DNA from 3 places in the Thermomonas sp. XSG genome. Region 1 is predicted to be linked to each of the others. Evidence: predicted binding sites of a transcription regulator. Region 1 holds the regulator's gene; each other region holds the start of a gene.

Region 1 (10,223 bases):
GCTTCATCGCGCAGCGGCGGTAGGCCTTCTTCAGATCCTCCTCGCTGGCGTTGCGGGCCACGCCCAGGACTTCGTAGTAATCGCGCTTGCTCATCGGGCCAACCTGTTCCCTTCACGGCGACGGGCAGACCACCGGCCTGCCCGTCGCATTGCATGCCTGGCGATCAGGCCTTCTTGTCGTCGTCCTTGACCTCGGTGAACTCGGCGTCCACCACGTCGTCGCCCGGCTTGCCGGCATCGCCGGCCTCACCCTGCGGCTGGGCGGCGGCAGCGGCGAACAGCGCCTGGCTGGCTTCCTCCAGCGCCTTGGCCTTGGCCTCGATCTGGCCCTTGTCGTCGCCCTTCATCGCCGCTTCCAGCTCGGCGATGGCGCCTTCGGCGCGGCCGATGGCATCGCCCGGCAGCTTGTCCCCGTTGTCCTTGATGGTGCTGCGGGTGGCGTGGATCAGGGCATCGGCCTGGTTGCGCGCGGTGACCAGCTCGTGGAACTTCTTGTCCTCCTCGCGGTGGCTTTCGGCGTCCTGCACCATCCGCTGGATCTCGTCGTCCGACAGGCCCGAGCCGGCCTTGATCTCGACCTTCTGCTCCTTGCCGGTCTTCTTGTCCTTGGCGGTGACGTGGACGATGCCGTTGGCGTCGATGTCGAAGCTCACCTCCACCTGCGGCATGCCGCGCGGCGCCGCATCAATCCCGGTGAGGTCGAACTTGGCCAGTGACTTGTTGTAGCGGGCCTGCTCGCGTTCGCCCTGCAGCACGTGCACGGTCACGGCCGACTGGTTGTCCTCGGCGGTGCTGAACACCTGCGAGGCCTTGGTCGGGATGGTGGTGTTCTTCTCGATGATCTTGGTGAACACGCCGCCCAGGGTCTCGATGCCCAGCGACAGCGGGGTCACGTCGAGCAGCAGCACGTCCTTGACGTCGCCGGCCAGCACGCCGCCCTGCACCGCCGCACCGATGGCCACGGCTTCGTCCGGGTTGACGTCCTTGCGCGGCTCCTTGCCGAAGAACTCGGCCACCGCCGCCTGCACCTTCGGCATGCGGGTCTGGCCACCGACCAGGATCACCTCGCTGATGTCGCTGGCGCGCAGGCCGGCGTCGTTCAGGGCCACGCGGCAGGGCTCGATGGTGCGCTTGACCAGGTCATCGACCAGCGCTTCCAGCTTGGCCCGGGTCAGCTTGATGTTCAGGTGCTTCGGACCCGACGCATCGGCGGTCACGTACGGCAGGTTGACGTCGGTCTGCTGGTTGGAAGACAGCTCGATCTTGGCGCGCTCGGCGGCATCCTTCAGGCGCTGCAGGGCCAGCGGGTCCTTGCGCAGGTCCACGCCGTCGGACTTCTGGAACTCTTCCACCAGGTAGTCGATGACCCGGTTGTCGAAGTCCTCGCCGCCCAGGAAGGTGTCGCCGTTGGTGGCCAGCACCTCGAACTGCTTCTCGCCGTCGACGTTGGCGATCTCGATGATTGACACGTCGAAGGTGCCGCCGCCGAGGTCGTACACCGCGATCTTGCGGTCCTTGGTATCGCCCTTGTCGAGGCCGTAGGCCAGCGCGGCCGCGGTGGGCTCATTGATGATGCGCTTGACGTCCAGGCCCGCGATGCGGCCGGCGTCCTTGGTGGCCTGGCGCTGGCTGTCGTTGAAGTAGGCCGGCACAGTGATGACCGCCTCGGTGACCGTTTCGCCCAGGAAGGCTTCGGCGGTCTTCTTCATCTTCTCCAGCACCTTGGCGGAGACTTCCTGCGGGGCCAGCTTCTTGCCGTCCGCCAGCGCCACCCAGGCGTCGCCGTTGTCATGCTGGGTGATGGTGTACGGCACCACGCCGATGTCCTTCTGCACCTCGGCGTCGGTGAACTTGCGGCCGATCAGGCGCTTCACCGCGTAGAAGGTGTTCTTCGGGTTGGTGACTGCCTGGCGCTTGGCCGAGGCACCCACCAGCACTTCGCCGTCCTTGGTCCAGGCGACGATGGACGGGGTGGTGCGGTCGCCCTCGCTGTTCTCGATGACGCGGGCCTTGCCGCCTTCCATGATGGCGACGCAGGAGTTGGTGGTGCCCAGGTCGATGCCGATGATCTTGCCCATGACGATATCCTCTTGAATCCCGATGTCTGGTGGCGCCGCGCGCCGATGATTGCTATCTGGGGATGCCGCGCCGGCCTTCAAGAGCCGCGCGGCATCGTGCGTGCACGCCGTTTCAGTCCTGCTTGGCCACGATCACCAGCGCCGGGCGCAGCAGCCGGCCGTTGAGCAGGTAGCCCTTCTGGAACACGGTGATGACGTGGCCGGGGGCCACGCCCTCCGATTCGCCCTGGCTGATCGCCTGATGGTGCTCGGGGTTGAACGCCTGCCCGGCGGGATCCAGCACTTCCATGCCGTTGTCCGCGGCGACCTTCAGCAACTGCTTGTAGGTCAGCTCCAAGCCCTGGCGCAGCGCGCCCGCATCTTCGCCAGCTGCAGCCAGACCCGCATCGAGGCTGTCGAACACCGGCAGCAGGTCGGACAGCAGGCGCTCGTTGGCGAACCTGCGGGCGCTGTCGATGTCACGGGCCAGCCGCTTGCGCTGGTTCTCAAGATCGGCGCGCTCCAGCAGCGATTGCGCCCGGAGCTGCTCGACTTCGGCGCGCAGCGCCTCCAGCTCGTCCTGCTGCGCCATCTCGTCGGCGCCTTCGTTCACTTCCTGCGTCGGGTCGTTGCTCATGTCCACGGATCGATTGGCGGCGGGATGCCGCTTCCGACTCCGGCTATGGGGCCATCGCCGCCGCGATTCAAGGCACCGCGTTCAGGCGCCCCCGTCCAGCGCCGCCCCCAGCGCCGCTGCGGTGGCCTCCACCACCGGGATCACCCGCTCGTAGGCCATCCGGCTCGGGCCGATGACGCCCAGCACCCCCAGCACCTGGCCGTCGCGACCGTAAGGCGCGCTCACCAGCGACATCCCTTCCAGCGGCGCCAACCCGGTTTCCTCGCCGATAAACACACGCAGGCCGGGCGCCTTCGCGGTGCGCTCCAGCAGTTGCAGCAGCTCGCGCTTCTCGGCGAAGGCTTCGAACAGCCCGCGCAGGCGGTCCAGATCCCCCAGTTCCTGCAGGCCCAGCAGCCGGGTCTGCCCGGCCACCAGCATGTCGTCCTCGCGGGCAGGCGCGAATGCCTGCTCGGCAAGCTCGATGGAATTCGCCAGCAGCCGCTCCATCTCGCTGCGGGCATCACGCAACTCGCGCAGCAGCGCTGCCCGGATCAGCGCAAGCGACCGCCCGGCGAAATGGGCGTTGAGGTAATTCGCCGCCTGCTCGAGTTCGGAGGGCGAAAACGCCCGCCGCACCTGCACCACCCGGTTCTGCACCTCGCCATCGGCGAACACCAGGATCGCCAGCACCCGCTGCGGGTCCAGCGCGACGAAATCGATCTGCCGGAACGCGAAGCTCTCGCGCTTCGGCACGCTGACCATGCCGGCGAAGTGGGTCATCGCCGAGAGCAGTTCCGAGGTGCTGCCCAGCAGGGCCTGCGTGCCGGCGCCCGCCGGCAGGCCGCTGCGCAGGCGATCCACGTCCTGCGCCGCCAGCGGCTTGACCTGCAGCAGGGAATCCACGAACAGCCGATAACCCTGCGCGGTGGGCACGCGTCCGGCCGAGCTGTGCGGCGCGGCCAGTAGACCGGCATCCTCCAGCGAAGCCAGGATGTTGCGGATGGTGGCCGGGCTGACGTCCAGCCCTGAATGCTTGGCCAAGGTCTGCGAACCGACCGGCTCGCCATCGCGGATGTGCCGCGACACCAGCGTGCGCAGCAACTGCCGCGCACGCGGGTCGAGGGCGATATCCGGGGTCGGGCGGCGGGCCATGCGCAGGTTGTAAGCGCAGTCCGCCACGCATGCAACCGCTTCCGGGCAATCGCCCACGCAGGCACAATGCGCAGCCATGCTGACCCGCCTTTCGATCCGTGATTTTGCCGTCGTCGCCCATGCCGAACTGGACTTCGGCGCGGGCCTGACCGTCGTATCCGGCGAAACCGGCGCCGGCAAATCGCTGCTGGTGGATGCGCTGGGCTTCCTGTCCGGCGCCCGCGGCGATGCCGGGGCGGTGCGCCACGGCGCGCAGCGTGCGGAACTGTCCGCCGAGTTCGCGCTGGACGACTGCCCTGCCGCCACCTGCTGGCTCGCCGAAGCCGACCTGGACGACGACGGCGCCTGCCAGCTGCGGCGCACCCTGCGCGCCGACGGCGGCTCCAAGGCCTGGATCAACGGGCGCAGCGTCACCATCGCCCAGCTGTCGGAACTGGCCGCGCTGCTGGTGGAAATCCACGGCCAGCACGCCCAACAGGCGCTGCTGGTGCGCCCGCAGCAGACCCGCCTGCTCGACGACTTCGCCCGCCATCCGGACCTGCTGGCCGCCACCGGCGAATCGGCGCGGCGCTGGAAGGCATTGCAGCAGGAACGCGACGCCCTGCTCGCCCGCGGCGACGTTGCCGAGCGCCAGGGCTGGCTGCAGCACCAGCTGGACGAACTGCAGGCGCAGCCGCTGGAACCGGCGGTGCTGGCCGAACTCGACGCCAGCCATCGCCGCCAAGCCCACGCCGCCTCGCTGATCGCCGCCTGCGATGCGGCGCTGGACGCACTGGGTGGCGATGACGCGCTCACAGGCCGCCTGCAGCAGCTGCGCAATGGCCTGCAACGGGAAACCACGCACGAGCCGCGCCTGGTGGAAGTCGATGCGATGCTCGACTCCGCCGCCATCCAGCTCGACGAAGCACTGGCGCTGATGCAGCGCATCCGCGACGACCTGGACCTTGATCCGGACGCACTGGCCGAAATCGAGCGCCAGCTTGTCCGCGTGCAGGACCTGGCGCGCAAGCATCGGGTCACTCCCGACAAGCTGGCCGCGCATCGCGACGCGCTGGCCGCAGAACTGGAGTCGTTGGCGGATGCCGATGCGCGCCTGCAGCGGCTGGATCGCGACATTGCCGTCGCGCTGGCGGCGTGGCGCACTGCCGCCACCGCCCTCGCCGCCTCGCGCCGCAAGGCGGGCGACGCGCTCGGGGCCGCCATCACCGCACTGATAGGCGAGCTGGGTATGCAGGGTGGCCGCTTCGAAGTGGCGCTGGAAGCCAACGCCAGCGACAGCCCCGACCCGAACGGCGGCGAGCGTGCGGAATTCCTGGTCTCCGCCAACCCCGGCCAGCCGCCGCGTCCACTGCGCAAGGTCGCTTCCGGCGGCGAGCTCTCGCGTGTTTCGCTGGCCATCGAAGTGGCCACGCAGGGACAGGATGCGGCCGCGACGCTGGTGTTCGACGAAGTCGATGCCGGCATCGGCGGCGCGGTGGCCGCCGCGGTCGGCGCCAAGCTGCGCGCGCTGGGCGCATCGAAGCAGGTGCTGTGCGTGACCCACCAGCCGCAGGTCGCCGCCGCCGGCCACGCGCAGTACCGTGTCAGCAAGGCCGCGCAGGACGGCATCACCCAGTCCTCGGTGGCCGCGCTGGACGCCGCCGGGCGCGTGGACGAGATCGCCCGCATGGTCGGCGGCGCCGATGTCAGCAAGGAAGCCCGCGCCGCGGCGAAGAAGCTGCTGGACGGTCACTGAGCTCAACCCGCGCGCATTGGCCCTAGAATCGGGCCATGCTCAAGATCGACACCCACGCCCACTACCTGCCGCGCGACTGGCCGGACCTCGCCAGCAAGTACGGCGACAACCGCTTCCCGGTGATCCACCACGGCGACGACGGCCGCCACCGTATCTACAAGGACGGCAAGTTCTTCCGCGAGATATGGCCGAAGACCTGGGACCCGCAGATCCGCATCGACGACTACGCCGGCTTCGGCGTGCAGGTGCAGGTGCTGTCCACGGTGCCGGTGATGTTCAGCTACTGGGCCAGGGCGCACCAGGCGCTGGAGCTGCACCGCGCGCTCAACGACCACTTGGCGCAGACCTGCCGCGATTTCCCACGCCATTACGCGGGCATCGGCACGGTGCCGCTGCAGTCGCCGCAGCTCGCCGTGCGCGAGCTGGAGCGTTGCATGGACGAGCTGGGCCTACAGGGCGTGCAGATCGGCAGCCATGTCGAAGCCATGAACCTGGACGCGCCGGAGCTGTTAGAATTTTTCGAGGCGGCCAGCGAGCTGGGCGCCGCCATCCTCGTGCACCCCTGGGACATGATGGGCGCCGAGTCGATGCCGAAGTACTGGCTGCCGTGGCTGGTCGGCATGCCGGCGGAGCAGTCGCGTGCCGCCTGCTGCCTGGTGTTCGGCGGCGTGCTGGAACGCCTGCCGAAGCTGCGCATCGCGCTGGCCCACGGCGGCGGCAGCTTCCCCTACACCATCGGCCGGATCGAGCACGGGTTCAACATGCGCCCCGACCTCGTCGCCACCGACAATTTCCGCAATCCGCGCGAGTATCTGAAGCGCCTGTACTTCGATTCCTGGGTGGCCGATGACGCCGCGCTGCGCTACCTGCTCGAAGTCTGCGGCAGCGAGCGGGTGATGCTGGGCACCGACTATCCGTTCCCGCTGGGCGAACAGGTGCCTGGCGAAGGCATCGAACGGCTCGACCTGGCCGACGCGCAGCGCGCACGGCTTTACCACGGCACCGCGCTGGAATGGCTGGGCCTGTCCGCATCGAGGTTTACATGACCGAGCTCTACACCGACCACCACGCGTCCGCGCTCGATGCGGCCGACCCGCTGCGCCACTTCCGCGACGAGTTCCACCTGCCGCTGCACGACGGCGCGCCACAGGCCTACTTCGTCGGCAACTCGCTGGGCCTGCAGCCGAAGGGCGCCCGCGCCCATGTCGAGGAGGTGCTGGACAAATGGGCGCGCGAGGCGGTGGAAGGCCATTTCACCGGCAGCGCGCAATGGATGCCCTACCACGAACTGGTGCGCGACCCGCTGGCGCGGGTGGTCGGCGCGCAGCCATCGGAAGTGGTGGCGATGAACTCGCTGACCGCCAACCTGCATTTCATGCTGGTCAGCTTCTACCGCCCCACCCGCGAGCGGCCGGTGCTGCTGATGGAGGCCGGCGCATTCCCGTCCGACCGCTACGCGCTGGAATCGCAGGTGCGCTTCCATGGCTTCGATCCGGCCGAGGCGCTGGTCGAAGTGGCGCCGGACAACGCCGACGGCACTTTCTCGATGGCCGCGATCGAGCGCGCCATCGCCGAGCATGGCCCGCGCCTTGCCACCATCGTCTGGCCGGGCGTGCAGTACCGCACCGGGCAGGCCTTCGACCTCAGGGAAATCGCGCGGCTGGGGCACGCGGCCGGCGCGGTGGTGGGCTTCGACCTCGCCCACGGCGTCGGCAACCTGCCGCTGCAATTGCACGATGCCGACGCCGACTTCGCGGTCTGGTGCCACTACAAATACATGAACGCCGGTCCCGGCGCGGTGGCCGGCTGCTTCGTCCACGAACGCCATGCCCGCACCGACCGCCCGCGCTTCGCCGGCTGGTGGGGCAACGATGCGTCGGTGCGCTTCAAGATGGGCCCGCAGTTCTCGCCCACGCCGGGCGCCGACGGCTGGCAGCTGTCCAACCCGCCGATCCTTGGCCTGGCGCCGCTGCGCGCCTCGCTGGAGCAGTTCGACCGCGCCACGTTGCCGGCGCTGCGGGCGAAATCGGAACAGCTCACCGGCTACCTCGAGCAACTGATCGACACCGGCCTGCGCGACGTGCTGCAGGTGGCCACGCCGCGCGACCCCGTGCAGCGCGGCTGCCAGCTTTCCATCCGCGTGATCGGCGGCCGTGAGCGCGGTCGCGAACTGTTCGATTTCCTCGCCGCGCGCGGCGTGCTTGGCGACTGGCGCGAGCCGGACGTGATCCGCATCTCGCCGGTGCCGCTGTACAACAACTTTGCCGACGTGCTGCGCTTCGCCCGCACCGTCAAGGAGTGGCGCGATGGGCGCTGAGCGCGATATCACCATCATCGGCGGCGGCCTGGCCGGCGCCCTGCTTGCCATCCTGCTGGCCCGGCGCGGCTGGTCGGTGGACGTGTTCGAGCGACGCGGCGACCCGCGCGTGGACGGCTACGCCGGCGGTCGCTCGATCAACCTCGCGTTGGCCGAACGCGGATTGCACGCACTGCGCCAGGCCGGTGCCGACGACGCGGTGCTGCAGCAGGCGGTGATGATGCGTGGCCGCTACGTGCATCCGCTGCACGGCGAGCCCGGCCTGCAGCGCTACGGCCGCGACGATTCGGAAGTGATCTGGTCGATCAACCGCGGCGAGCTGAATATCGTGCTGCTGACCATCGCCGAATCCCACGGCGCGCGCCTCCACTTCGACCACGCACTGGAGCGGGTGGACTTCATCGACCGCATCGCCTCCTTCCGCCACCACGAGCAGCAGGTGAAGCGGCCGTTCCAGGCGCTGGTCGGCGCGGACGGTGCCGGCTCCACCCTGCGCGCGGAAATGGCGAAAGTGCAGCCGCTGGGCGAGCGCACCGAATGGCTGGACCACGGCTACAAGGAACTGGAAATCCCGCCGGCCGCCGACGGCGGCTTCCGCATCGAGCCCAACGCGCTGCATATCTGGCCGCGCGGCCACTACATGTGCATCGCCCTGCCCAACGACGAGCGCACCTTCACGGTGACGCTGTTCATGCCGCATGCGGGCAGCTACCCCAGCTTCGAGCAGGTCCAGACCGGCGACGATGCGCTGGAGCTCTTCCGGCGTGACTTCCCCGACGCCCTGCCGCTGATCCCCGCGCTGCGCCACGATTACGATGCCAATCCGGTCGGCAGCCTGGCCACGCTCTACCTCGACCATTGGCACGTGGGCGGCCACGCGATGCTGCTGGGCGATGCCGCGCACGCGATGGTGCCCTTCCACGGTCAGGGCATGAACTGCGCGTTCGAGGACTGCGTGGCATTGGCCGAACATATGGAACGCGCGCCGGCGCTGGGCCATGCATTCGCCGCATTCGAGGCCGAGCGCAAGCCGAATGCCGAGGCGATCCAGAAGATGGCGCTGGAGAACTACATCGAGATGCGCGACAAGGTGGACGATGCGGACTTCCTGCTCCAGCGCGATCTGGAGCTGGCCCTGCAGGAACGCCACCCCGGCCGTTTCGTGCCGCACTACGCCATGGTCACCTTCATGCGCATCCCCTATGCCACCGCCCTGCATCGCAGCGAAGTGCAGCGCGGGATCCTGGTCGAGGCAACGCGTGGACTCAACTCGCTGGACGAGATGGATTGGGCCGCAGTGGATGCCGACGTGCTGGCGAAACTCGACGTCCTGTAGGAGCGCACGGAACGGGCGCGAACGCTGCCGCAGGATCACGCAAAGAGCATCGCGCCCCTGCGGTGCACTCCTACAATAGTGCGATGGCCGCTTCCTTCCTCTTCTACGACCTCGAAACCTTCGGCACCGACCCGCGCCGCAGTCGCATCGCGCAGTTCGCCGCGATCCGCACCGACCTTGAACTGAACGAGATCGATGCGCCGATTGACGTGCTGGTGCGGCCCGCCGATGACCTGCTGCCCTCGCCCGGCGCCAGCATGGTCACCGGGCTGACGCCGCAGGCGTTGCTGCGCGATGGCGTCAACGAAGCCACCGCATTCGCCCGCATCGCCGACGAGATGGGCCAGCCCGACACCTGCAGCGTGGGCTACAACTCGCTGCGCTTCGATGACGAATTCGTCCGCTACGGCCTGTACCGCAATTTCCACGATCCGTACGAACGGGAGTGGCGCGGCGGCAATTCGCGCTGGGACCTGCTCGATGCACTGCGGCTGATGCACGCGCTTCGCCCGGACGGCCTGGTCTGGCGCCAGCGCGAGGACGGCAAGGGCACCAGCTTCCGGCTGGAACACCTTGCAGAGGACAACGGGCTGCGCGAAGGCATGGCGCACGAAGCCCTGAGCGACGTACGCGCGCTGATCGGGGTGGCGCGTCGTTTCAAACAGGCCCAGCCGCGCCTGTGGGACTACGCCCTGCGCCTGCGCGACAAGCGCTTTGCCGCCTCGCTGCTGGACACGGTGGCGATGACGCCCTTGCTGCACGTCTCGCAGCGCTACCCCGCCGCGCGCCTGTGCGCCGCACCGGTGTTGCCGCTTGCACGGCATCCGCAGATCGACTCTCGGGTGGTGGTGTTCGACCTCGACGCCGATCCGGAACCGCTGCTGGCGCTGGACGCCGACGCCATCGCCGCGCGCCTGTACGTCCGGCAGGAGGACCTGCCCGAAGGCGAGCTGCGCATTCCGCTGAAGGAAGTGCATACCAACAGGTGTCCGGCGCTGGTGCGCTGG
Region 2 (10,223 bases), 1.5 Mb from region 1:
ACGTGCAGTGCAACGCCGAATGCCTGCCCTTCCCCGACGCCAGCTTCGACCTGGTGACAATGGCCTTCGGCCTGCGCAACGTGACCGACAAGGACGCCGCGCTGCGCGAAATCGCGCGCGTGCTGCGCCCGGGCGGGCAGGCACGGGTGCTGGAGTTTTCCGAAGTGCAGGCCGAGTGGTTCAGGCCGATCTACGATTTCCACTCGTTCAAGGTGCTGCCGAAGCTGGGCAGCCTGTTCGCCGGCGACGCCGAGAGCTACCAGTACCTGGCCGAGTCGATCCGCAAGCATCCGCCGCAGCGCGAGCTCAAGGCGATGATGGAAGCGGCCGGGCTGGCGCGCTGCAGCTACCGCAACATGAGCGGCGGCATCGTCGCCATCCACACCGGCTACAAGGTCTGAGCCGATGGCCGGCCCGGAACTGAAGAACTTCCGCGACAGCCGCTGGCGCTATTCGCAGTTCGTGGTGCTGGGTCTGCTGCTGGCCGGGCTGGTGAAGTGGCTGAGCCCGCTGGGCTGGCCGGCCTCGCTGGGGATCGGCGCCGCCTTGGGCGTGGCCTACCTGCTGTTCGAGAAGAAGCGCGGCGTGATCTGAGCGCGATGGACGCCGCCGCCGCGCTGCAACTGGAACCGAGCTGGAAGGCGCGCGTGGGCGACTGGTTCGCGCGCGAAGACATGCGCGCACTGTCCGCCTTCCTGCGCCAGCGCAAAGCCGCCGGCGCGCGCATCTACCCGCCCGGCAGGGACATCTTCGCCGCCTTCGACGCCACGCCGTTCGACGCGGTGAAGGTGGTCATCCTCGGCCAGGATCCGTACCACGGCGCCGGGCAGGCGCACGGGCTGTGCTTTTCGGTGCTGCCGGGGGTGCCGGTGCCGCCGTCGCTGCTGAACATCTACAAGGAGCTGGAGCGCGATACCGGCTTCATCCGTCCCGACCACGGTTGCCTGCTGCCGTGGGCGCGGCGCGGCGTGCTGCTGCTCAACAGCGTGCTGACGGTGGAGGACGGCAAGCCCGGCAGCCACCAGGGCCGCGGCTGGGAAGGGTTCACCGACCACGTGGTGGACGTGCTCAACCGCGAGTGCGAGCAATTGGTGTTCCTGCTCTGGGGCAGCTACGCGCAGAAGAAGGGCGCGGTGATCGACGGACGCCGCCATCGCGTGCTGAAGGCGCCGCACCCGTCGCCGCTGTCGGCGCACCGCGGCTTCCTCGGCTGCGGCCATTTCTCGGCCGCCAACCAATACCTGACCCGTTGCGGAAAGACCCCGATCGACTGGACTCTGCCGCCGCGGGCGCTGCTCACGACGACCTGAAGCGTTCGCCCAGCCAGCTGCCCAGGTGCCGCTTGGCGGCGCCCACCGCCACCTCCAGCCCGTCCCCCAGCGCCAGCCCGGCCGCCACCGCGGCCGACAGCGTGCAACCGCTGCCGTGGCCATCGGCACCGATGATCCACGGCGCGGCGAAACGCTGCGCCGACTGCGGCTGCACCAGCAGGTCCACCGCCTCGGCCAGCGGCGCGTGGCCGCCCTTCATCAGCACCGCGCGCGGCCCCAGCGCCAGCAGTGCGCGGCCCTGCGCCAGCATCTGCGCCTCGTCGCGCGCGCGCGGCACGTCCAGCAACGCGGCCGCTTCATCGAGATTGGGGGTCAGGCAATCGGCCAGCGGCAACAGCTCGCGGCGCAGCATGGCCACCGCGTCGGTGCGCAGCAGCCGCGCGCCGGAGCTGGCGATCATCACCGGATCGATGACGACCGCGGCGGCGCGATGCTGGCGCAGGCTGGCCGCCACCGCTTCGATGATCGACGCCTCGGCCAGCATGCCCAGCTTGACCGCGCGCACCGGCTCTTCCTCGAACACCGCATCGACCTGCTCGCGCACCAGCGTGGCCGGCAACACCTGCACCGCGCGCACGCCGCTGCGGTTCTGCGCGGTGACCGCGGTGATCGCGGTGGCGCCGCGCACGCCCAGCGCGGCGAATGCAGCGAGGTCGGCCTGGATGCCGGCACCGCCGCAGGAATCGGAGCCGGCGATGCTCAGCGCCAGCGGCTTCATGCGCGGCCCCGCGTGGCCTGCAGCCAGGCTTTGGTTTGCGCCTCGGGATCGGGATGGCGGGTGATATCGCTGACCAGCGCAACCACGTCGGCACCCGCGTCGAAACAGCCCTGCGCGCGCTGCAGGGTGATGCCGCCAATCGCCACCAGCGGCAGCGCACCGATTTTGCGTTTCCATTCGCCAATGCGCGGCAGTCCCTGCGGCGACCACGGCATCTGTTTCAGCGTGGTGGGATACACCGGGCCCAGCGCGATGTAGTCCGGCGCCAGCGACAACGCACGTTCCAGTTCGGCATCGTCATGGGTGCTGAGGCCAACGCGGATGTCGCGCCGACGCAGCACCGGCAGGTCGGCCTCATCGAGGTCTTCCTGGCCGAGGTGGACGAAGTCCGCGCCGGCCTCCAGCGCCAGCTGCCAGTGGTCGTTGACTACCAGCTGCGCGGCGTGTGCGCGGCAGGCGGCCAGCGCGGCATGGATCTCCGTTTGCAGTTGCGCCTGCGTGGCGTCCTTGATCCGCAGCTGCACCAGCTTCGTCCCCAGCGGCAGCAGACGCTGCACCCATGCGGCGCCGTCGACTACCGGGTAGAACGGATCGAGCCGGCTCATGCGCGCCAGGCCTGGCCGATGACGGGCGTGGACGGCTCGGCAAAGTCGCGCACCGGCATCGGCCCCGCGGCATGCGCGGCGTGGCCGGCGCGCACCGCATCGGCAAATGCGCGTGCCATCCGCACCGGGTCGGCGGCCAGCGCCACCGCGGTGTTGGCCAGCACTGCGTCGAAACCCAGCTCCATCGCCGCCGCTGCGTGCGAGGGCAGGCCGAGGCCGGCGTCCACCACCATCGGCACGTCGGGGAAGCGCGCACGCAGCGCGCGCAGCGCGAACGGATCGGACAGCCCGCGACCGCTGCCGATCGGCGCGCCCCACGGCATCAGCACGCGGCAGCCCGCCTCGAGCAGGCGGTCGGCCACGCCGAGGTCGGCGGTGGTGTACGGAAACACATCGAAGCCGTCGTCGCAGAGGATCCGCGCGGCCTCCACCAGCCCGAACACGTCCGGCTGCAGCAGCTCGCCTTCACCCAGCACTTCCAGCTTGATCCAACGCGTGCCGAACAGCTCGCGCGCCATCTGCGCGGTGGTGACGGCCTCATTCACCGAATGGCAGCCGGCGGTATTGGGCAGCACCCGCACGCCGAGGTCGCCGATCAGCGACCAGAACGCCTGGCCGGCGCCTGCCCGGGCGTTTTCGCGGCGCAGCGACACCGTCACCACGTCGCAGTCCGCGCCGCGCACTGCCTTGGACAGGATCGCCGGCGAGGGATAGCGTGCGCTGCCCAGCCACAGACGCGAGCCCAGTTCGATGTCGTACACCTGCATCTCAACCTCCCTGCATCGGGGCGAGGATTTCCAGCGCGTCGCCTTCGCACAACCGCTGCGCGGCGCGCTGACCGGCGGCCACGAACACGCCGTTGAGGGCGGTGGCCACATGCGCTTCGTGATAGCCCAGCTCGAGCAGCGCCTGCGCCAGCGTGGCGGCTTCGATGGGGCGGGTTTCGCCGTTGACCTGCAGCTGGATCACGCCGCCTCCAACAGGCGCACCGCGGCCTGTTGCGCCAGCGCTGGTGCCAACAGGTAGCCGTGGCGGAACAGCCCGTTCAGATGCCAGCGACCGTCGCGCTGCTCAAGCCGCGGCAGGTTGTCGGGGAAGGCCGGGCGCAGGCCGTGGCCCAGTTCGAGGATGCGCGCTTCGGCCAGCGCCGGGTGCAGCGCGTAAGCGGCGTTGAGCAGCTCCATCACCGAACGCGCGCTGGTCGCGCCGGCATCATCGCTTTCCAGCATGCTGCCGCCCAGCATGTAATCGCCACCGCCGCGCGGCACCAGGTAGTGCATGCCGCGCGGATGCAGCAGGCGGATCGGTCGCGCGAACTGCACATCGTCGCTGTGCAGCAGCAGCATCTCGCCGCGCACGCCGCGCAGTTCCGGCAGGCGGTCGCGGGCGGCGTAGCCGCGGCAGTCGAGCACGGTCCGGCCATCGCCTGGCACCTTGCTCGCGTCCACGCCGTAGTGGATGGCAACGCCGAGTGGCTGCAACCGCGCCACCAGTGCCGCCAGCGCCGCGCGCGGATCCAGGTGCGCTTCGTCGGCGAAGAACAGGCCCTGGCGGAACCGCCCGGCCAGTTCCGGCTCGAGTGCGGCCACGCCGTCGGCGTCCAGCCGGCGGTAGTTGTCGCTGCGCTGGGCAAAGGCTTCCAGCTCGCCGGCATCGCGCGCAGCGGCCAATACCAGCGTGCCGTTGCGGACGGTGCCGGGGTACTGCCGCGGCCACCAGTCCAGCGCCTGCCGGCCCAGTTCGGCCACCAGCGGTTCAGCGCTGACGCATTCGCACCACGGCGCCAGCATGCCGCCGGCAAAGCGGCTGGCAGCCTCGCCGCCGGGCTGCATGCCGACTTCCAGCACCTCCACCTCGGCACCCGCCCGGGCCAACTCCAATGCGGCCGCCAGGCCGGCCACGCCGGCGCCCAGCACGGTGACGCGCGCGCTCACGGCGCGGCGTCCACGTACAGCTCGCCACCGGCGGCGACGAACTCCGCCGACTTCGCCTGCATCCCGGCATCAGCCGCGTCGCGCAGCTCGTGGCTGAGTTGCATCGAGCAGAACTTGGGCCCGCACATCGAGCAGAAATGCGCGCTCTTGTGCGCGTCCTTGGGCAGGGTGGCGTCGTGGTAGGCGCGCGCGGTGTCGGGATCCAGCGAGAGGTTGAATTGGTCTTCCCAGCGGAATGCGAAGCGCGCCCGCGACAGCGCGTCGTCATGCGCCTGCGCGGCCGGATGGCCCTTGGCCAGGTCGGCGGCGTGGGCGGCAACCTTGTAGCTGATCACGCCGGTCTTGACGTCGTCGCGGTCGGGCAGGCCCAGGTGCTCCTTGGGGGTGACGTAGCAGAGCATCGCGGTGCCGAACCAGCCGATCATCGCCGCGCCGATCGCCGAGGTCAGGTGGTCGTGGCCGGGCGCGGCATCGGTGGTCAGCGGGCCCAGGGTGTAGAACGGCGCGTCGCTGCAGACCTCCAGCTGGCGCGTCATGTTGTCGCGGATCCTGTGCATCGGCACGTGGCCGGGGCCTTCCACCATCACTTGGCAGCCCTTGTCCCAGGCCACTTTGGTCAGCTCGCCGAGGGTATCGAGTTCGGCGAACTGGGCGGCGTCATTGGCGTCAGCAATGCTGCCGGGGCGCAGCCCGTCGCCCAGTGAGAAGGCGACGTCGTAACGGCGCAGGATGTCGCAGATCTCGTCGAAGCGTTCGTAGAGGAAATTCTCGCGGTGATAGCGCAGGCACCAGCGCGCCAGGATCGATCCGCCGCGGGAGACGATCCCGGTGACCCGCTTCGAGGTCAGCGGCACATGCGCCAGCCGCACCCCGGCATGGATGGTGAAGTAATCCACGCCCTGCTCGGCCTGTTCGATCAGGGTGTCCTTGAACACCTCCCAATCCAGCTTGGCCGGGTCGCCGCCGACCTTTTCCAGCGCCTGGTACAGCGGCACCGTGCCGATCGGCACCGGCGCGTTGCGCAGGATCCAGCTGCGCAGGTTGTGGATGTTGCGGCCGGTGGACAGGTCCATGACCGTGTCCGCGCCCCAGCGGATCGACCACACCAGCTTCTCCACCTCCTCGGCCACGCCGGAGGACAGTGCCGAGTTGCCGATGTTGGCGTTGACCTTCACCAGGAAGTTGCGGCCGATCACCATCGGCTCGAGCTCGGGATGGTTGATGTTGGCCGGCAGGATGGCGCGGCCGCGGGCGATCTCTTCGCGCACGAATTCCGGCGTCACCAACGCTGGCAGCGCCGCGCCAAAGGATTCGCCTTCGGCCAGGCGGCGCTCCTCCTCGTCGCTGGCGGCGATGCGGCCCAGGTTTTCGCGATGGGCGGCATAGACCATTTCCTCGGTGACGATGCCGGCGCGCGCGAACTCCAGCTGGGTCACCGGCTGCCCGTCAGCGCCGCGGCGCAGCGTGCGCGCCGCCGGACAGGGCGCCACCAGCCGCTCGCCGCTGGCAAACCCGTTGTCCTCGGGACGCACCCTGCGCCCTTCGATGGCCTCGAAGCCGCGCGCGGCCAGCCAATCTTCACGCACTGGCGGCAGCCCGGCGGCCAGGTCGATGGCGACGCCGTCTTCGGTGTAGGGGCCGGAGGTGTCGTACAGGTGCAGGCGGGGCGTCTGCGGGTCGTCCAGCGCGATTTCGCGCAGCGGCACGCGCAGGCCGGGGTGGCCGGGCGGCGACAGGTAGACCTTGCGAGAGCCGCGGATCGGGCCGGTGGTGACGGTGCCCGGGCGGGTATCGGACGGCTGCATGGATCTCCTCCTCGTGAAACGCGGGAGATCCGGGAGTTGACGCTGCAACGGCACGCAGCGCGGCGCGCGCTGCATGTGGTTTTCCGTTCCTACGCCGGCATGACCCGGATCAGGTGCAAGGGTCAGCTCGACGCTTTCTCAGCCCCGTACGGGGCTCCCCTCGGAATGGGCGCAGGATCGGTGGAGGCCTTCACGCTGTCAAGCGCGCACCGGGCTTGCAGACCCTATGCAACGCCCCCAGCTCGTCTGGATACGCCGTGGTTTCCTGAACGGAAACCCGCTGCCGTTGTTCCATGGGTGAAACGACTGTGAACTACTGGCGTGGGCAGCAGTCATAAATGGCGACTGCTAGAATCGGCCGCATGAGGGAAGCCAGCATGACCACCAACGCGCTTGTCGCCAACAACCTGCCGATCCCCAGCGCCATGGGCTCGCTGGAGGCCTACATCAGCGGCGTGCACCAGATCCCGGTGCTGTCGGTGGAGGACGAGCAGCGGCTGGCCCATCGCCTGCGCGAGGACAACGACATCGCCGCGGCGCAGGAGCTGATCCTGTCGCACCTGCGCTTCGTTGTGCACGTGGCCCGCGGCTACAGCGGCTACGGGCTGCAGCTGGGCGACCTGATCCAGGAAGGCAATATCGGCCTGATGAAGGCGGTCAAGCGCTTCGACCCCTCGGTGGGCGTGCGCTTGGTCAGCTTCGCGGTGCACTGGATCCGCGCCGAGATGCACGAGTTCATCATCAAGAACTGGCGCATCGTGAAGGTGGCCACCACCAAGGCGCAGCGCAAGCTGTTCTTCAACCTGCGCAAGAGCAAGACCCGCTTGGGCTGGCTCAATGCGGAGGAAGTGCGGCTGGTGGCCAAGGACCTGAACGTCTCCGAGCGTGAAGTGATGGAGATGGAGTCGCGCCTGTCCGGCCGCGACATCGGTTTCGACGCGCCCGACGACGCCGACGACGACCACGCCCCGCCGGCGCCGGTCAGCTATCTGGTCGCCCACGACGCCGACCCGGCCGCCGCCTATGAATCCGCCGACAGCGAAGCCGACCAGCTGGAGGTGCTGCGCGAAGGCATGGCCCGGCTCGACGCCCGCTCGCGCGACATCATCCGGCGCCGCTGGCTGGACGCCGACAGCAAGGTCACGCTGCAGGAATTGGCCGACGAATACGGCGTCTCCGCCGAGCGCATCCGCCAGATCGAAGCCAATGCGCTGAAGAAGATGAAGGCGCTGTTCGCGGCCTAAGCAACGCCATCACGCGATACCAAGACGGCCCGGAGCGATCCGGGCCGTTTGCGTTTGCGGCGGCCACGCAAGAACCGGGAGGCCACGACGGGCGTCCGGCGCGATCGTGGCCGGCCCGAACTGCGAGGCACCCATGGAATACATCGTTTCAGGCCTGCCGCTGGCGCCCTTCGAACCCCTGTTCGGACTGGGCGATGCCGCGCTGCGCGCACACGGCGCCGTCCGCATCCGTGCCGATGCGAGGCCCGGATTTCCATGCCGGATCACCTTGGAGGACGCCGCCCCGGGCGAGTCACTGCTCCTCCTGCACTGGCAGCACCAGCCGGCCGCGACACCCTACCGCAGCGGCGGCCCAATCTTCGTGCGCGAGGGGGCGCGGGCCACGGCCCGGGTGCGCAACGCGATCCCGCCGCAGCAACGCGAACGCCTGCTGTCGGTGCGCGGCTACGACGCCGATGGCTGGATGCACGATGCGGACGTGCTCGAGGGGACGCAGCTGGAGACCGCGATCGAACGCTTCTTCCAGGATCCGCGGATCGCCTGCCTGCACGTCCACAACGCCCGCCGCGGTTGCTACGCCTGCCGCAGCGACCGCGCCTGACGCCGGGTTCAGCCGTCCTCGCGCGGCCGCGCGACCGGCAGCTGCCAGCCATGGCGCAGGGCCATCCAGCGCAGCCCGAAACAGGCAAGCGCACCGACCGCCATCGCCGGCTGCTGCGGCAGTTGCAGGACCGCCGCCAGCGCCACCACGCCACCGCCGACCAATGCCGCCACCGCGTACAGTTCGGCCTGCAGCACCACCGGCACCCGCGCCACCAGCAGGTCGCGGACGATGCCGCCGCCGATCCCGGTCGTCATTCCCAGCAGGGTCGCGGCGAACGGCGACATCCCGAAAGCCAGCGCCTTGCCGGTGCCCAGCACCGCGAACAGCGCCAGTCCCGCGGCGTCGAACAGCTGCACCGGGTTGCGCAGGCGCTCGATCGCAGCGGACCAGCGGAACGTGACCAGCCCGGCCAGTATCGCCGTAACCAGATAGCGCCAGTCGGCCAGCGCGGCCGGCGGATGCGCGTCGATCAGGACATCGCGGACGATCCCGCCCGACACCGCGGCCGCGCAGGACAGCACCAGCACGCCGAAGAGGTCCAGCCGCTGACGCACCGCCACGGTGCCGCCGCTGAGCGCGAACACGAAGGTGCCGATCAGGTCGAAAACAAGCAGGAGGGTGGACATGCCGCCACCTTACCCCGGCGGCGACCCCTCGCGGGCCTCACCGGGGATGATCGGCGCCAGGGGCTGGCGGCTCCAACACGCCTACCAGCAGTCGAGCAGCCCCACCGGCCGGTTGCGGAACCCGATCAGGAAGCACAGCTGCGCTGGCAGCCGGAACCACCATGCCGTCAGGCCGGGGAAACGCCACCGACGATCACCACGCGCGGCCAGCCCGCCATTACCGCGGCATCAGCCAAGCTTCGCCGCCAGCAGGGCTTCCAGCTGCTGCTGGTCGGCGGCGAACTTGCGGATGCCTTCCTCCAGCTTCTCGCGCGCCATCGCGTCCTCGGCGTGGCGGGCGCGGAAGCCGGCCTCGTCCAGCGCCGCGGGCGGTGCGAGGCGCTGGACGGTCTCATCCAGCGCGCGCGTCACCGGGGCGTCCGAGCGCTCCAGTTCGGCAAGCAGTTCCGGGGAGATGGTCAGCCGGTCACAGCCGGCCAGCGCCAGCACCTGGCCGGTGTTGCGGAAGCTGGCCCCCATGACCACGGTGTCATAGCCGTGCTGCTTGTAGTGCTGCCAGATGCGCGTGACCGACTGCACGCCGGGGTCGTCCTGCGGCGTGGCGGGCGGCGCCATGCCGTTGGCCAGGTGCCAGTCGAGGATGCGGCCGACGAAGGGGGAGACCAGGTAGACGCCGGCCTCGGCGCAGGCCACCGCCTGCGCGAACGAGAACAGCAGGGTCAGGTTGCAGTGGATGCCTTCGCGCTCCAGCCGTTCGGCGGCGCGGATGCCTTCCCACGTGGCGGCGATCTTGATCAACAGACGGTCGCTGCCGATCCCGGCATCGGCATACAGCCGCACCAGCCGGCGCGCGCGTGCCACGGTGGCCTCGGTATCGAAGCTCAGGCGCGCATCCACTTCGGTGGACACCCGCCCGGGAATCAGCTTGACGATCTCGCTGCCGATCGCCACCGCCAGCCTGTCGCAGGCGTCACCAAGCGGGTCGTCACCGCTGGCCGCCGCCGCGCTGGCCGCCAGATGCGGGGCATAGGCCGGCAGCGCCGCGGCCTTCAGCAGCAGCGACGGATTGGTGGTGGCATCCATCGGCATGAAGCGGGCGATGGCTTCGATGTCGCCGGTGTCGGCGACCACGGCGGAATGGGTGCGGAGCTGTTCGAGCTGGGACTTCACGGACGGCCTGGCGCGGCATGGGGCTGCGCATTGTAGGACTGCGACCGCGAAGGATCAGTACAGGTCCAGCGGATCCACGTCCAGCGACCAGCGCACCCGCCGCGCGTCCGGCGCGGCGTACAGCGCGGGCACCGCCACGTCCAGCGCCGCATGCAGGGCGGCGCGTGCCGGCGCGGCCAGCAGCAG
Region 3 (10,223 bases), 1.3 Mb from region 1:
CAGGTTTCCGCCAGCGCACTGCTGCCGGCGAGGACCGCCTCGACATCGGCGCACTCGACCACGTCGCGCCACACCAGCCGGGTCGATTCCGCCTGCCGGTAGCGGCGCAGCAGGCGCGCCCATTCGCCCTGGTTGCCCGCCTCCAGCATCGGCGCAGGCAGCGGGGCCGCCGCATCGGTCTGCAGCCGGTCCAGCAGTTCCGGCTGGCGGACGAGCGCATCGATGGCGAAGTCGCTGGCCACCGCCAGGCGCGCCAGCGCCGCTTCGTCGGTAATCGCGCAACCGGCCGCGCGCAGGCGCTGCAGGGCACGCGCGGACAGGGTCTGCATCTCGGCGGAAAACACATCGTCCATGCGCCGATTGTGGCATCGCCGACGCACCGCTATCGTGCCCGCCCATGAGCGAACTGCTGGACCTGGCCGCGCTGATCCGCGCGGAGACCCCCCTGCTGGTGATCGAAACACCCGACGAAGCGCGGGTGATGGAACTGTTCCGGCAGTCACTGATGCACGTCTGGCGCGCGCTGTATCGCTGGAGCGTGACCGAAGGCCTGCGCCGGGTGGACATGGACGGCGAGGACGAAAGCGGCTTGGCACCCGATCTCAGCGCCACCCTCAACGCAATGCGCGAGGCCAGCCAGCGCGGCGTCTACCTGCTGATGGACGCCACCCCCTACCTCGGCTACGCCAGCTACCAGCGCGCGCTGCGCGACCTCATACAGCGCCGCGGCAGCCAGCCGCACGTGATCGTGCTGGTGGGCACCAGGATCGAGCTGCCGGAGGCGCTGGAACCGTTCGCCGCGAGGTTCTCGCTGCGCCTGCCGGACGCCAACGCCCTGCTCAAGCTGGTCAAGGACGAAGCCCGCGACTACGCCGCGCAGAACGGCGGACGCCGGGTGGAGGCCGATGCCGATGCGGTCCGGCAGATCGTGCGCAACCTGCACGGCCTGACCCTGACCGACGCGCGCCGGATCGCCCGCCACCTGATCTGGCGCGACGGCGCGCTGGGCGCCGACGACCTGCCGGAGCTGGCGCGGCTGAAGTTCGAGCTGCTCAACAAGAGCGGCCACCTGCACTACGAATACGACACCGCGCGTTTTTCCGACGTGGGCGGCGCAGCGCGCCTGAAGCGCTGGGTGGAACAACGGCGCGCCGCCTTCGTGCAGGACCCGCCCCCGGCCGGGCTGCCGCCGCCGCGCGGCGTGCTGCTGCTGGGCGTGCAGGGCTGCGGCAAGTCGCTGCTGGCCAAGGCGGTGGCCGGCGGCTTCGGCGTACCGCTGGTGCGGCTGGACTTCGGCACCCTGTACGACAAGTTCCACGGCGAAACCGAGAAGAACCTGCGCACCGCGCTCGCGTCCACCGAACAGCTCGCGCCCTGCGTGCTGTGGATCGACGAGATCGAGAAGGCCCTGGCGACCGACGGCGGCGACGGCGATGGCGGGCTGTCGCGGCGGGTGCTGGGCTACCTCCTGACCTGGATGGCCGAGCGCAAGGCGCGCGTGTTCCTGGTCGCCACCGCCAACCAGGTGCAGCAGCTGCCGGCGGAACTGCTGCGCAAGGGCCGTTTCGACGAGATCTTCTTCGTCGACCTGCCCGATGCCGCCACCCGCGCGGAGATCTTCGCCCTGCACCTGGACCGGCGCCAGCTGGCCCGCGAACACATCGACCTGTCGGCGCTGGCCGCGGCGGCCGAGGGGTATTCCGGCGCCGAAATCGAACAGGTCATCGTTAGCGCGCTGTATGCCGCACACGCCACCCAGGCCGGGCTGGACACGCATGCGCTGATGCAGGCGATCCGCGAGACCCGCCCGCTGTCGGTGCTGATGGCCGAACAGGTACAGGCGCTGCGCGAGTGGGCGCTGCCGCGCACCGTGCCGGCAGACTGAGCACGCCGACCCGCTACTGCGGCGGGACCCACGGCACGTCGTCCTTCTGGTCCAGGTAGCGGATGCGCGTGGCCCGGCCGCTCTGCAGCACCAGCCCCTCGCGGGCAGGTGGCAGCAGTACCGCGGTGGGATGCGTGGTGTTGGCGCGATACAGCCACGACACCCCGCTGCGCAGGTCCACCAGCTCGATCTTGCCGGCGATCCGAGCGCTGCCGCCGGCCACGCCAGCCAGCACCAGCCAGTCCTCGCCGCGGGTGTGTATTGCCTGGTGCACGCCGAGCAGTGAACTGGAATACGCATGCTCGCGCCGCCAGGTGGCGACATCCCAACGCACGGTTTCGTGCTGGTGACCGCTGTACAGCGGCGGCACGTTGTCGCCCATCGCCTCGGAAAGCGCCGGCGAATGCTGCACGCTCACCAGCTTGCGGCCGTCATCGAGCAGCTTCACCGCCAACACGCCGCGACGTGGACCGTGCCCGTGTGGCGCGTGCGTACCGGCGATTTCCAGCCGGGCGCCGCCCTGCGGCTCCCGGTGCAGCCGCAGCAGCGCGATCAGGCCCTTGTCGGTGCCGGCGGCTATCAACCCGGACGCCTGGTCCCAGTCGAGCGCGGTGATCCCGCCGTCCGGCTGCAGGCGAAGGGGTGTGCCCACCAACATGCGTCGTGCATGGTCGTAGATGCGCAGCTCGTCGTAGCTGGCCAGCAGGTACAGCCCGCGCAGCGGCGTGGCGGACACCGCGCCCGGCAACCAGTCGGCGCCGCCGAAGGCATGCAGCAACTCGCCGGTGCGCGCGCTCCAGATTTTCGGCCCGTTCTCGCGCTCGACGATCTCACCCGCGTCGATGTTCCCGAACCCGGAACTGCTGATGACGATGCCGTCCTGCGGGCCGAACGCGATCCCCTGCACGCGCAGCGCATGCGCCTGCCGGGCGATGCGTGCATCCGGCCGGCGCACGTCCCACAGTTCCAACCTGCCGGATTCGCGGCCCACCGCCAGCAGCTTCATCTCGGGGGAATACGCGGCGACGCGGGCGTCGTCATCCAGCCCGCGGTTGGCGTCCACGAAGGACTGGGTGAAGTCCCGGCTCACGCCCGAACAGGCGGCCAGTGCAAACGAGAGCAGCAATCCACAGCAACGCAACATGGCTGGTGTCCCGGCAGATCCCGGATCGAACCGCTCCCGGGCCAGACCGCAGGCATAAAAAAGCCCGCTTCGACCGGAGTCTCTGCGGGCCTGCTCCCTCCCCCACGTCGGGACGCGGGCCGATCGTGAAGGATTCGTGAGGGTGTTTGCACGCTGCACTGCAAAAAAGGACCCATCGGTTCACGAATATCCCATCAATCGGGACGCGGCGAACGGCCCAGATCCTTGAGGATTTCACGCGCGGCGTTGCGCCCCGGCAGGCCGGTCACGCCACCACCGGGATGGGTGCCGGAGCCGCACAGGTAGAGATTTTCGAACGCACCGCGGTAATTGCCCTGTCCCAGCAGCGGGCGCGCGCTGAACATCTGGTCGAGGCCAAGCGCACCGTGGAAGATGTCGCCGCCGACCAGGCCGATGCGCCGCTCCAGGTCGAGCGGGCTCAGCGCCTCATAGCCCAGCACGCTGCGGGCGAAGTTCGGTGCGTAGTCGTTGACGGTGTCGATCATCAGCTTCGCCACCGTGTCGCGGTGCGCGTCCCAGCCGCCGTCCTCGTCGGCGATGGCCGGGTTCACCTGCTGGCAGAACAGGCTGGCCACGTGCTGGCCGGCCGGCGCCAGGGTGTCATCCAGGGTCGAGGAAATCACCACCTCGACGACAGGCTTGCGCGCCCAGCCGGGGTTGTAAGCGCGCGACTTGGCATCGAAATACGCCTGCTCGAAATACTGCAGCGACGGTCCGATCAGGATGCCGCTCTGGTGGTGCGGCTGCAGCCGGGTGCCCGGCATCGCGGTGAAGTCCGGCAGCTCGGACAGCGCCACGTTCATGCGGAAGGTGCCGGAACCGCAGCGGTAGCGGCGGATGCGCTGGGCGGTGTCATCGTCGAGCTGGCCGGGTTCGACCAGCTTGGTGTACAGCAGCTTCGGATTGAGGTTGCTGGCGATGGTCGCGGCGCGCAGCTCACGGCCGTCCGCCAATGCGACGCCGACCGCCTTGCCACCTTCCACCAGCAGCTGCGCCACCTCGGCATCGGTTTCGATGGCCACGCCGCGCGCCTCGCACTCCCTGCGCATGGCCTGGGTGATCGCGCCCATCCCGCCGATGGCGTGGCCCCAAGCACCCGCCTTGCCGTTCACCTCGCCGAACACGTGATGCAGCAGCACGTAGGCGCTGCCCGGCGTGTACGGACTGGCGAAATTGCCGACCACCGAATCCCAGCCCAGCGCGGCCTTCAGCGGCTCGCCCTCGAACCAGTCGTCCAGCAGCTCGCCGGCCGACTTGGTGAACAGGTCGAGCAGGTCGCGGCGGCCGCGCATGTCCAGCGATTTCAGCTGCCTGCCCACCGCCATCGAGTTCAGCCAGTCGGCCAGCACGAAGCGGTCGCTCACGTTCGGCGGCGTACGCCGCATCAGCTCGCGCAACACCACCACGATGCGGTCGAGCATCGCGTAGTACTCGGGCAGCCGCTGCGCATCGCGCACCGACCACTTCGCCACCTCGGCGTTCGTGTGCTCGCCGCCGAGGCGGAAGCTGCGCCCGTCCGGCAGCGGCAGGAAGTTGGCGTAGGGCCGCTCGACCACGCGCAGCCCGTGCTCGGCCAGCCGCAGGTCGCGGATCACCGCCGGGTTCAGCAGGCTGACCGTGTAGCTGGCCACGGAGTTGCGGAAACCGGGATGGAACTCCTCGGTGACCGCCGCGCCGCCAACCAGCTGGCGGCGCTCCAGCACCCGCACCTTCAGGCCTGCGCCGGCGAGATAGGCGGCGCAGACCAGCCCGTTGTGGCCGCCGCCGATGATGAGGACCTCGTCGTGTTGCTGGATTGGCATGCGCATCGTCGCTGACGGGAAGAAACCCGATCATCCACGGGGTGCTAGAAAAACGAAAGGCCCGCCGAAGCGGGCCTTCCGGTGTCACGTTGTCGCGGTAGCGCGGATCAGAAATCCATGCCGCCCATGCCGCCCATGCCGCCGCCCGGCATCGCCGGCTCGTCCTTCTTCGGCAGCTCGGCCACCATGGCTTCGGTGGTGATCATCAGGCCGGCGATGGAGGCCGCGTTCTGCAGCGCGGTGCGGGTGACCTTGGTCGGGTCCAGGATGCCGAACTCGATCATGTCGCCGAACTCGCCGTTGGCGGCGTTGTAGCCGAACGCGCCCTTGCCTTCGGCGACGCGGTTAAGCACCACGCTCGGCTCGTCGCCGGCATTGGTGACGATCTCGCGCAGCGGGGCTTCCATCGCGCGCAGGGCGATCTGGATGCCGTGGTTCTGGTCTTCGTTGGCACCCTTCAGGTCCTTGATCGCGGCCTTGGCACGGATCAGGGCGACGCCGCCGCCCGGGACGATGCCTTCCTCGACCGCAGCGCGGGTGGCGTGCAGGGCGTCTTCGACGCGCGCCTTCTTTTCCTTCATCTCGACTTCGGTGGCGGCACCGACCTTGATGACGGCCACGCCGCCGGCCAGCTTGGCCACGCGCTCCTGCAGCTTCTCGCGATCGTAGTCCGAGGAGGTCTCCTCGATCTGCGCCTTGATCTGCTTGATGCGCGCCTCGATGCCTGCGCCTTCGCCGGCGCCGTCGATGATGGTGGTGTTCTCCTTCGAGACCTGCACCTTCTTGGCGCGGCCGAGGTCCTTGATCGTGGCCTTCTCCAGCGACAGGCCCACTTCCTCGGAGATCACGGTGCCGCCGGTCAGGATGGCCATGTCTTCCAGCATCGCCTTGCGGCGGTCACCGAAGCCCGGCGCCTTGACCGCGCAGACCTTGACGATGCCGCGGATGGTATTGACCACCAGCGTCGCCAGCGCCTCGCCTTCGACCTCTTCCGCCACGATCAGCAGCGGCTTGCCGGCCTTGGCCACGCCTTCCAGCACCGGCAGCAGGTCGCGCACGTTGGCGATCTTCTTGTCGTGCAGCAGGATGAACGGGTCGTCCAGCTCGGCCTGCATCGACTGCTGGTTGTTGACGAAGTACGGGCTCAGGTAGCCGCGGTCGAACTGCATGCCCTCGACCACGTCCAGCTCGTTCTCCAGGCCCGAGCCGTCTTCGACGGTGATCACGCCTTCCTTGCCGACCTTGTCCATCGCCTGCGCGATCAGGTCGCCGATGTTGGCGTCGCTGTTCGCGGAGATCGTGCCGACCTGGGCGATTTCCTTGTTGGTCGAGGACGGCTTGCTGATGGTCTTCAGCTCGGCCACGGCGGCGGTCACGGCCTTGTCGATGCCGCGCTTCAGGTCCATCGGGTTCATGCCGGCGGCGACCGCCTTCATGCCCTCGCGGATGAACGCCTGCGCCAGCACGGTGGCGGTGGTGGTGCCGTCACCGGCGTTGTCGGAGGTCTTGGACGCGACTTCCTTGACCATCTGCGCGCCCATGTTCTCGAACGCGTCGGACAGTTCGATTTCCTTGGCGACGGAGACGCCGTCCTTGGTGATGGTGGGCGCGCCGAAGCTCTTCTGCAGCACGACGTTGCGGCCCTTCGGGCCCAGCGTGGCCTTGACGGCATTGGCGAGCACGTTCACGCCGCGCACCATGCGCACGCGGGCGTCTTCGCCGAAACGGATATCCTTGGCAGCCATTGCGATTACCTCAGTAAGTATTCAGTGGGATGAGGGTGGGAAGCGACGCGCGATCAGCCGAGGATCGCGAACAGATCGTCTTCCTTGACCACCAGCAGCTCGGCACCGTCCAGCTTCACTTCCGTGCCGCTGTACTTGCCGAACAGCACCTTGTCGCCCACCTTCACCTGCGGCGCGCGGACCTGACCGTTGTCCAGCACCTTGCCGGTGCCCACGGCGATCACTTCGCCCTTGATCGGCTTCTCGGTGGCGCTGTCGGGGATGACGATGCCGCCCGCGGACAGCTTCTCTTCTTCCATGCGCTTGATGACCACGCGGTCGTACAGCGGCTTGATGCTGGACATGTGCAACCTCTGCAAATGATTGATTGAACGGGGAAAACCCGGAAATTTTAGCAGTCGGACGTGACAACTGCCAACGCCAGGGACAAAAACATCCCGGGGCCGGGATGGCAGGGAGATGGGGCGCCGCGGGCGGCTTTCAAGGGGGGCCATGCCAGATCGCCCGGCGGGCTACCCTGTCGGCATGGACGTCCTGCTCTGCCTGTGCACTTGCCCCGACCCCGCCACCGCCGGTCGCATCGCCGAGGCCCTGGTGGAGGAACGGCTGGCCGCCTGCGTGAACCTCCTGCCCGGCCTGCAGTCGGTGTACCGCTGGCAGGGGCAGGTCCAGCGCGACGCCGAAGTACTGCTGCTGGTCAAGACCACCCGGCAACGCTACCCGGCGCTGCAGGCGCGGCTGCCGCAGCTGCATCCGTATGAACTGCCGGAGTTGCTGGCGGTCGAATCCGTCGCCGGCCTGCCCGCGTACCTGCAATGGGTGGTCGAATCGACCCGTCCAGTAGAATGACCCGATGATCGGATTGACCCTCCGCCTGCGCCGCTGGCTGGCCGCGCAGGCCCTGCTCGCGGGCCTGCTCGCCGCCTCCCCGGCCATCGCCGCCGACTTCGAGCTGCCGCCGGTGGATGAGGTGTTCGTGCTGTCGGCGCAAGCCACCGCGCGCGACCGCATCGAGGTGCGCTGGAAGATCGCCGACGGCTATTACCTGTACCGGCATCGCACCTCGGTGAAGGTGGGCGCCGGATTGGCGGAGCCGCGCTTGGCCCTGCCGGATGGCAGGAAGCACCACGACGAGTTCTTCGGCGACGTCGAGACCTACCGGACGCAGCTGGTGGGGGTGGTGACCGGCGTCCCGGCCGCGACAGCCACCGGCGTGGCGCTGACGGTGAAGTACCAGGGCTGCGCCGATGCCGGCGTCTGCTATCCGCCGCAGACCCGCACGCTGAGCGTGACGCTGCCGCAGGCCGAGGCGGATGGCGGCTTCCTGCCGGGCCGAAAGGCCGGCGGCGGGTTGTTCGGCCTCGGCAACCGCGGCGCCGCGGGGGACGCCGCGCCGCTGCCCGCTGCACAGGCCTTCGGCAGTGACCTGATCGCGCTGGACGGCAACACCCTGCTGCTGCGGCTGACCCCCGCGCGGGGCTACTACCTGTACCGCGACAAGCTGTCGGTAAAGCTGGAAGGCGCCGCCGGCCTGTCGGTGCAGCTGCCGGCGGCGGCGAAGCTGCCGGCGGCCACGCCCTACCGCGACGAGCACTTCGGCGACGTGGCGGTGTATTTCGACCAGGTCGAGATCGCCCTGCCGGTGGCGCGCACCACCGCCCTCGCCGCCAGCGGCACTCTGGTGCTTGGCCTGCAGGGCTGCCAGGACAACGGCATCTGCTATCCGCCGATGACCCGGCGGCTGGCGTTCTCGCTGCCCGCGGGGAAGCCGGCAGCCGTCCCCGATAACACTGTGTCCGGCAACAGCGGCCCTGCCGCACCGTTGCCTGCGCAGGGAACGACGCCGGCCGACACGCCGCTTCCGGCTGCGGACACGGCAAATTCTGCCGCAGCCACCACGGCTGCCATGGAAGCCGCCAGCGGTGCCACCGCCGCCGGAGGCACATCCCAGCCCGCGCGCGAAACCCCGCCGCAGCGCCGGACCCCCGGCCTGCTGGCGGCGCTGCTGCTGGCGCTGGGCGGCGGCCTGATCCTCAACCTGATGCCCTGCGTACTGCCGGTGCTGTCGCTGAAGGCGCTGTCGCTGGCGCAGAGCGGCGCCGGCCGCGGCGAGGCGCGCCGGCACGCGCTGGCCTATACCGCGGGCGTGCTAGCCTCGATGCTGGCGCTGGGCGCGCTGGTGCTGGCGCTGCGCCATGCCGGGCTGGCGCTGGGCTGGGGCTTCCAGCTGCAGCAGCCGCTGGTGCTGGCCGGGCTGGCACTGGTGATGTTCGCACTGGGGCTGTCGCTGTCCGGGCTGTGGCAGGCCAATGTCGGGCTGGGCCAGCGCACCGGGGCGCTACTGCGGGGCGACGGCATCCGCGCCGACTTCTTCACCGGCGTGCTGGCGGTCGTGCTGGCCACCCCCTGCACCGCACCGTTCATGGGCGCGGCGCTGGCCTATGCCTTCACCGGCCCGACCGCCGGCGCGCTGCTGGTGTTCCTGATGCTGGGGCTGGGGCTGGCGCTGCCGTTCCTGCTGATCGGCTTCGTGCCGGCCTTCGCCCGTCTGCTGCCGAAGCCGGGCGCGTGGATGGAGACCCTCAAGCAGCTGTTGGCCTTCCCGCTGTACGCCACCGCGGCTTGGCTGGTGTGGGTGCTGGCCAAACTGCGCGGGGCCGACGCGACCGGGCTGTGGCTGGCCGCGGCCATCCTGTTGGCGCTGGCCGCGTGGGCATGGATGCGCGCGCGCAGTGGCGGGCCGCGCGGCTGGCAGGCGCTGGCCTTGCTGGCGCTGCTGGCGGTCGGCTGGCCGCTGGCGAAACTGCACGCCTTGCCGCGGCCGCAATCGACCGCCGCCACCGCGCCAGCCGGCATCGCCAGCGTGGCCTGGTCGGAACAGGCGCTGGCCGACCTGCGCGCGCAGGGCCGACCGGTGTTCGTCAACATGACCGCCGACTGGTGCGTGACCTGCAAGGCCAACGAGAAGACCGTGTTCGCCCGCGAACGCTTCCGCGGCGCACTCGAAGCCGCCAACGCCGTCTACATGGTCGGCGACTACACCGACGTCGACCCGGCCATCACCGCCTACCTGCAGCGCCACCGCGCAGTCGGCGTGCCCCTCTACGTGGTGTATCCGCGCGGGGGGGGCGATGGCCGCATCCTGCCCACCCTGCTGACCCCCGGCATGGCGGAAGACGCGCTGCGCGAGGCCGCGCGCTGATGCCGTCCAACCGCGCGGTGCTGGTGGTGGCGCTGCTGGCGGCGATCGCAGGCGCCGGCGCCAGCCTGCTGTTCGAACCCACCATCGCCTACCGGCTGGCCGGCACCGAGGTCGGGCAACAGGTCCTCGACGCCTCGCTGAAGGCACGTGCGCCGGCGGCGCCGGCGGGAGTCACCATCGCGGAAAAGGGCGGCATCGTGCCGGCCATGACCCTGCCGGATCCCGATGGCAAACAGGTCGCCATTCCCGCCGCTTGGGCCGGGCGTACCACCCTGGTCAACCTGTGGGCGACGTGGTGCGCGCCTTGCCTGAAGGAAATGCCGGACCTGCAGGCATTCGCCGACGCGCAGGGCGCCACCGGCGTGCAGGTGGTCGGCATCGCCCTGGACGATGCCGCCGCGGTGGCGGCGTTCCTGCGCCAGCA

Evidence for each region. The regulator HrcA, encoded in region 1, represses chaperone genes, less so after heat shock. The targets are predictions, from matches to a motif close to TTNGCACTCNNNNNNNNNGAGTGCNAA.
Region 2: rpoH (RNA polymerase sigma factor RpoH) is a predicted target of HrcA. The motif match lies at 6,719-6,745, and genes of this name have one in related genera.
Region 3: groES (co-chaperone GroES) is a predicted target of HrcA. The motif match lies at 6,989-7,015, and genes of this name have one in related genera.

Annotation. Positions count from the first base shown of each region.
Region 1 covers NZ_CP061497.1:203,700-213,922, forward strand. Annotated here, with positions in the region: gene dnaJ (molecular chaperone DnaJ) at 1-94, opposite strand, end outside; gene dnaK (molecular chaperone DnaK) at 165-2,078, opposite strand; gene grpE (nucleotide exchange factor GrpE) at 2,191-2,694, opposite strand; gene hrcA (heat-inducible transcriptional repressor HrcA) at 2,776-3,828, opposite strand; gene recN (DNA repair protein RecN) at 3,905-5,563, shown strand; gene ICG51_RS00955 (amidohydrolase family protein) at 5,599-6,609, shown strand; gene kynU (kynureninase) at 6,606-7,880, shown strand; gene ICG51_RS00965 (NAD(P)/FAD-dependent oxidoreductase) at 7,870-9,216, shown strand; gene sbcB (exodeoxyribonuclease I) at 9,300-10,223, shown strand, end outside.
Region 2 covers NZ_CP061497.1:1,720,640-1,730,862, reverse strand. Annotated here, with positions in the region: gene ubiE (bifunctional demethylmenaquinone methyltransferase/2-methoxy-6-polyprenyl-1,4-benzoquinol methylase UbiE) at 1-401, shown strand, start outside; gene ICG51_RS08100 (hypothetical protein) at 406-594, shown strand; gene ung (uracil-DNA glycosylase) at 600-1,310, shown strand; gene thiD (bifunctional hydroxymethylpyrimidine kinase/phosphomethylpyrimidine kinase) at 1,297-2,049, opposite strand; gene ICG51_RS08085 (thiamine phosphate synthase) at 2,046-2,654, opposite strand; gene ICG51_RS08080 (thiazole synthase) at 2,651-3,421, opposite strand; gene thiS (sulfur carrier protein ThiS) at 3,423-3,623, opposite strand; gene ICG51_RS08070 (FAD-dependent oxidoreductase) at 3,620-4,588, opposite strand; gene thiC (phosphomethylpyrimidine synthase ThiC) at 4,585-6,393, opposite strand; TPP riboswitch at 6,463-6,564, opposite strand; gene rpoH (RNA polymerase sigma factor RpoH) at 6,771-7,637, shown strand; gene ICG51_RS08055 (DUF1203 domain-containing protein) at 7,771-8,238, shown strand; gene ICG51_RS08050 (trimeric intracellular cation channel family protein) at 8,247-8,867, opposite strand; gene tal (transaldolase) at 9,096-10,037, opposite strand; gene ICG51_RS08040 (primosomal protein N') at 10,092-10,223, opposite strand, start outside.
Region 3 covers NZ_CP061497.1:1,908,578-1,918,800, reverse strand. Annotated here, with positions in the region: gene glnE (bifunctional [glutamate--ammonia ligase]-adenylyl-L-tyrosine phosphorylase/[glutamate--ammonia-ligase] adenylyltransferase) at 1-353, opposite strand, end outside; gene ICG51_RS09055 (AAA family ATPase) at 398-1,885, shown strand; gene ICG51_RS09050 (hypothetical protein) at 1,899-2,975, opposite strand; gene ICG51_RS09045 (NAD(P)/FAD-dependent oxidoreductase) at 3,224-4,852, opposite strand; gene groL (chaperonin GroEL) at 4,960-6,597, opposite strand; gene groES (co-chaperone GroES) at 6,651-6,941, opposite strand; gene cutA (divalent-cation tolerance protein CutA) at 7,090-7,446, shown strand; gene ICG51_RS09025 (protein-disulfide reductase DsbD) at 7,451-9,799, shown strand; gene ICG51_RS09020 (TlpA disulfide reductase family protein) at 9,799-10,223, shown strand, end outside.